Linked DNA regions of Metabacillus sp. B2-18. The protein of the gene in region 1 binds, or shares a complex with, the protein of each later gene. Links are inferred from orthologs where the notes say so. Each region holds a gene or a part of one and is shown on either strand. Other genes may lie near its edges.

Region 1 (2,999 bases):
GCTAATACCGAGCTTTCGATTGAAGATGTAAAAGCTTATGCCCGTGTAGCGGAAAATCTGTTTCATCTTCCAATCTTTTACCTGGAATACAGTGGGATGTTAGGGGACCTTGCTGTTGTTGAAGCAACGAAAAAGGTACTTACCAATACAAAACTATTTTATGGTGGAGGAATTACCTCACCAGAAGAAGCTAAAAACTTTGCTAAATATGCTGATGTAGTAGTCGTAGGGAATGTGATCTATGATGACTTAAAGTCAGCACTAAAAACGGTTGATGCAGTGAAAGAAGCAAAATAAATTTCTCCGTCAGCATTATTGAATGATGATAGAGATGACGATAAAATAGAACATATGTTTTAGAAAAGGGTGGTGGACTGGTTGCAATTTTTATCAAATCAGTTACTTGAAGGTTTGAATGATAGGCAACAACAAGCGGTAAAAACAACAGATGGTCCTTTATTGATTATGGCTGGAGCTGGAAGTGGAAAAACAAGAGTATTAACTCATCGAATTGCTTATTTAATGACAGAAAAGCAAATAGCTCCGTGGAATATACTAGCGATTACGTTTACAAACAAAGCAGCAAGAGAGATGAGAGAGAGAATTCAAGGGATCCTCGGTTCTGGCGGAGATGAAATTTGGATTTCTACTTTTCACTCAATGTGTGTAAGAATTTTACGTCGTGATAGTGACAGAATGGGAATTAATCGTAACTTTTCTATTCTTGATACGACAGATCAATTATCAGTTATTAAAACCATTTTAAAAGAGAAAAACCTTGATCCGAAAAAACATGATCCTAGAAGCTTACTAGGGTCCATTAGTAGTGCCAAAAATGAACTGATTACACCAGAAGAATTTGAGAAACAAGCGGGTAGTCATTATGAACAAATTGTTAGCGATATTTATAAGGATTATCAAAAGAAGCTTCGTAAAAATCAGTCGCTAGATTTTGATGACCTCATTATGACAACCATTCAATTATTTCAACGTGTACCAGAAGTGCTTGAATCTTATCAACGAAAATTTCAATATATACATGTTGATGAGTATCAAGATACGAATAGAGCCCAATATATGCTTGTAAAACTATTAGCTGCTCGTTTTCAAAATTTATGTGTTGTTGGTGACTCGGATCAATCGATTTATCGCTGGCGTGGTGCTGACATTGCTAACATTCTTTCATTTGAAAAAGATTATCCTCAAGCAAATGTGATTTTACTGGAACAAAACTATCGTTCTACACAGTTAATTTTACAAGCGGCGAATGAAGTGATTAAACAAAATTCTAACCGTAAAGCTAAAAATCTATGGACAGAGAATCAGCCGGGCTCCAAAATCACCTATTATCGTGCTGACAGTGAATCAGCCGAAGGGCAGTTTGTTGCCGGAAAGATTAAGCAGTTAGTTGATTCAGGTCAAAGAAAGCTTTCTGACATTGCGATTTTATATCGTACAAATGCTCAATCTCGTATTATTGAGGAAGTTTTGCTGAAGTCGAACTTGAATTATACAATTGTTGGAGGTATTAAGTTCTACGATCGTAAAGAGATTAAAGATTTACTTGCTTACCTTCGATTAATTGCTAATCCAGATGATGATATTAGCTTAGCTCGTGTTATAAATGTGCCAAAACGTGGTGTTGGTTCAACTTCCTTTGATAAAATCGCAAATTATGCAATAGACAATGACTTATCAATCTTTCGGGCTTTAGAGGAAATTGAGCAAATTGGTGTGAGCGCAAGAGTAATCAATGCTCTTACAGATTTCCGTGAATTGATACGAAATCTAGGGAATATGCAGGATTATCTGTCGGTAACAGAGCTTGCTGAAGAAATTATTGAGAAGAGCGGATATAGAGAAATGCTTAAACAGGAAAAAACGTTAGAGGCACAAAGTCGCTTAGAAAATATCGATGAGTTCTTATCTGTTACTCAAACCTTTGAAAAACAAAATGATGATAAGAGTCTTGTTGCCTTTTTAACTGATTTAGCACTTGTTTCAGACATTGATAAACTAGATGAAGAAGAGCAGGAGCAAAGTGATGCACTTGTATTAATGACGCTTCACTCTGCAAAAGGTCTTGAATTCCCTGTTGTCTTTTTAATCGGACTTGAAGAAGGTGTCTTCCCTCATAGTCGTTCCTTAATGGAAGAAGATGAGATGGAGGAGGAGCGCCGTCTTGCCTATGTAGGAATTACGAGAGCAGAGCAGGAACTTTTCCTTTCGAATGCTCAAATGCGTACGTTATTTGGTAAGACGAATATGAATCCAGAATCTCGCTTTATTAGAGAAATTCCAAGTGAATTAATTGAAAATCTGAACGAACAAGCAAAGAAATCTGTTTCATCCTTCAACGCAGCACGTCGTCAAGAACGTCAAGAAAAGCGTCCACCTGTATCTAGACCTGTAGTCACACCTTCATCAACAGGGGGAGAAGCTTTTTCTTGGGCTGTTGGTGATAAAGCTGAACATAAAAAATGGGGAATTGGTACAGTCGTGAGTGTAAAAGGCTCCGGAGAAGGAAAGGAATTAGATATCGCTTTTCCAAGCCCAGTCGGAATAAAACGACTATTAGCTGCATTTGCACCTATTAATCGGGTTTAAAAATAGACGTAGTAATTTACAAACCAATTTTCGGTAGAAAGGATTGGATATCTTAATGGATAAACAATCAGCACAAGAGAGGGCTCATGCTCTTCATGAGTTATTAAACACGTATAATTATGAATATTATATACTTGATCAACCAAGCGTTTCGGATGCAGAATATGATCGGCTTATCCAGGAACTTTCAAAGCTTGAGGCAGATTATCCAGAACTGAAAACACCAGATTCACCTACACAAAGGGTAGGCGGTGGTGTTCTTGACTCTTTTCAAAAGGTTGTGCACAGAACACCAATGCTTAGCCTTGGAAATGCCTTCAATGACCAAGACTTACGTGATTTTGACCGACGAGTAAGACAAGCAGTTGGTGATGATGTTCAATATGTTGTTG
Region 2 (3,001 bases), 4.0 Mb from region 1 along the record:
AAAGCCTCCTAAAGAAGAAATAGGTTTGAGGTTTTACTAAAAAAGAAATACTTAAAGAAAAAGGGCTGCTCTGTATGCTCTTTTTTCTTTGGTTGCAAGATTGACTTTGAAAGTTGCAAAAATGAATTATTTACATAAACTTGTTTGTATTATAGAAATCCTTATCCGTAACAATTGTTCTTTTTGAATAATATTTATAAAACTATAGTGTAATGGAGCGGAAGACACTTGACTCCTGCGGGAGGTAGAGGAAAGGCTGAGACCCCGCAGGCGAAGCCGAGGAGGCTCAGCTTCCTCCCCGCGGAAAGCAAGTGTCTGGAGCGCAATGGAACGACAGCGTTTTTACGTTAGCTGAATTAACAGTCGGAATACAAATATGAATAATAATTTAAAACTAAACACGAACTTTAGTTCGTATTTTTAGTGATTTTCCACACAGTTGTGGTAAACTATTGATATTGACATTTTCTGAATGGAGGCTTATGCGTGAGCGAGCAATTTGAATTAGTCTCAAAATACAAGCCGCAAGGTGATCAACCTAAGGCAATTCAAGCATTAGTTGAGGGAATTAACCAAGGAAAAAAGCATCAAACATTACTAGGTGCAACAGGTACAGGAAAAACCTTTACCGTTTCGAATCTAATAAAAGAAGTAAACAAACCAACATTAGTTATTGCCCATAACAAAACATTAGCTGGGCAGCTATACAGTGAGTTTAAAGACTTCTTCCCAAATAATGCAGTTGAGTATTTTGTTAGTTACTATGATTATTATCAGCCAGAGGCATATGTTCCACAAACGGATACGTTTATTGAAAAAGATGCCAGCATTAATGATGAAATAGATAAGCTTCGTCATTCGGCAACATCATCTCTTTTTGAACGAAATGATGTAATCATCATTGCTAGTGTTTCTTGTATTTACGGCCTCGGTTCGCCAGAAGAATATAAAGAGCTAGTTGTTTCATTAAGAACAGGAATGGAAATTGAACGAAATCAGCTGTTAAGAAGATTGGTAGATGTTCAATATGAGCGAAATGATATTGATTTCCGAAGAGGAACGTTCCGAGTTCGCGGTGATGTGGTGGAAATCTTTCCGGCATCTCGAGATGAACAATGCATTCGCGTAGAATTTTTCGGTGATGAAATTGACCGTATTCGTGAAGTTGATGCTTTAACAGGAGAAATTATGGGAGAGCGCGAGCATGTGGCCATTTTCCCGGCCTCTCACTTTGTAACAAGAGAAGAAAAAATGGAGAAAGCCATAAAAAATATCGAAGCAGAGCTAGAGGAACGTTTAGAGGAAATGCGTGAAAATGGTAAGCTGCTAGAGGCTCAGCGTCTTGAGCAAAGAACGAGATATGACCTAGAAATGATGAGGGAAATGGGCTTTTGCTCCGGTATCGAAAACTACTCTCGTCACCTAACACTTCGCCCATCAGGATCCACTCCTTATACGTTACTAGATTTCTTTCCTGAAGATTCACTAATTGTTATCGATGAGTCACATGTTACATTGCCGCAAATTCGGGGTATGTTTAATGGTGACCAGGCTCGTAAACAGGTGCTAGTGGACCACGGATTCCGATTACCATCTGCAATGGATAACCGTCCTCTTAGATTTGAGGAATTCGAAAAGCATATTGAAAATATTGTGTATGTATCTGCTACTCCTGGTCCTTATGAAATGGACCATTCACCTGAGATGATTGAGCAGATTATCCGCCCGACTGGACTATTAGATCCTACGATTGATATTCGTCCAATTGAAGGACAAATCGATGATTTAATTGGCGAAATTCACTCAAGAGTTGAAAAAAATCAACGTGTCCTCATTACAACACTAACGAAAAAAATGTCTGAGGATCTAACAAACTACCTTAAAGAAATAGGGATTAAAGTAAACTACTTACATTCTGAAATAAAAACATTAGAGCGGATTGAAATTATCCGGGAACTTCGTCTTGGGAAATATGATGTTCTTGTTGGAATCAACCTGCTAAGAGAGGGCTTGGATATTCCAGAGGTTTCACTTGTTGCTATTCTTGACGCAGACAAGGAAGGCTTCTTAAGATCAGAACGTTCTCTTATTCAAACAATCGGTCGTGCGGCCCGTAACGCAGAGGGACATGTTATTATGTACGCCGATAAAATTACAAATTCAATGGAAATTGCACTTAATGAGACAAAGCGTCGTCGTGAAATTCAGATAGAATTTAATGAAAAGCATGGAATCACTCCTCAAACCATTCAAAAAGAAATTCGTGATGTTATTCGTGCAACAACTGCTGCAGAAACTCCTGAAGATTACGAGGCAACAGCTGCGAATAAGTTAACGAAATTAACGAAGAAAGAGCGAGATAAAGTGATTGCTGAAATGGAAAATGAAATGAAGGAAGCAGCCAAATCATTGAACTTTGAACGTGCTGCTGAGCTGCGTGATTTGATTTTAGAGTTAAAAGCGGAAGGATGAAGCGATAATGGCAATGGAACATATTGTTGTGAAGGGAGCACGTGCCCACAACTTAAAAAACATAGATGTAACCATTCCGCGTGACAAGCTTGTGGTGCTTACCGGGCTATCTGGGTCCGGTAAGTCCTCACTCGCATTTGATACGATTTATGCTGAAGGACAACGTCGCTATGTAGAGTCTTTATCAGCATATGCTCGTCAGTTTTTAGGGCAAATGGATAAGCCTGATGTTGATGCGATTGAAGGATTATCACCAGCTATTTCAATTGACCAAAAAACAACTAGCCGAAACCCACGATCAACGGTTGGGACTGTAACGGAAATTTATGACTATTTGCGTCTTCTCTTCGCAAGAGTCGGGCGTCCCACATGTCCGATTCATGACATTGAAATATCGTCCCAAACCATTGAACAAATGGTTGATCGTATTCTAGAGTATCCAGAGCGAACAAAGCTACAGGTTCTTGCTCCAGTTGTGTCAGGTCGCAAGGGAACGCATGTTAAAGTGTTCGAGGACATTAAAAAACAA

What was found. The genes of interacting proteins can lie anywhere in the genome.
Region 2: the proteins of pcrA (region 1) and uvrB are in contact, whole or in part, in a crystal structure (PDB 7EGT), measured with the Thermus thermophilus proteins. The link is inferred for Metabacillus sp. B2-18 from one-to-one orthologs. Residues at the interface, in WP_096412145.1 of Thermus thermophilus: His654, Arg656, Phe657, Gln666, Asp668, Glu669, Lys680, Arg681, Leu682, Ser683, Lys685, Tyr686, Ala687; in WP_096411307.1 of Thermus thermophilus: Glu23, Leu25, Arg26, Asp27, Gly28, Glu29, Arg30, Phe31, Arg55, Glu326, Asp327, Phe328, Glu379, Ser382, Gln383, His398, Gly400, Arg401.

What each region holds. Positions count from the first base shown.
Region 1 is NZ_CP088245.1:323,994-326,992, forward strand. What follows is about bases 27-2,992. They hold pcrA (DNA helicase PcrA), read left to right. Parts: upstream 27-378; coding sequence 379-2,607; downstream 2,608-2,992. Other genes in these bases: LPC09_RS01730 (heptaprenylglyceryl phosphate synthase), read left to right, coding at 27-297; ligA (NAD-dependent DNA ligase LigA), read left to right, coding at 2,663-2,992. Outside these bases: more of LPC09_RS01730, read left to right, coding at 1-26; more of ligA, read left to right, coding at 2,993-2,999. UniProt on the Escherichia coli protein: A helicase with DNA-dependent ATPase activity. Unwinds DNA duplexes with 3'-5' polarity. Translocates on single-stranded DNA with 3'-5' polarity. Initiates unwinding more efficiently from a nicked substrate than double-stranded DNA.
Region 2 is NZ_CP088245.1:4,333,034-4,336,034, reverse strand. Bases 12-2,979 are described here. They hold uvrB (excinuclease ABC subunit UvrB), read left to right. Parts: upstream 12-486; coding sequence 487-2,472; downstream 2,473-2,979. Other genes in these bases: uvrA (excinuclease ABC subunit UvrA), read left to right, coding at 2,480-2,979; LPC09_RS21935 (DUF2198 family protein), read left to right, coding at 12-23. In the rest of the region: more of LPC09_RS21935, read left to right, coding at 1-11; more of uvrA, read left to right, coding at 2,980-3,001. UniProt on the Escherichia coli protein: The UvrABC repair system catalyzes the recognition and processing of DNA lesions. A damage recognition complex composed of 2 UvrA and 2 UvrB subunits scans DNA for abnormalities.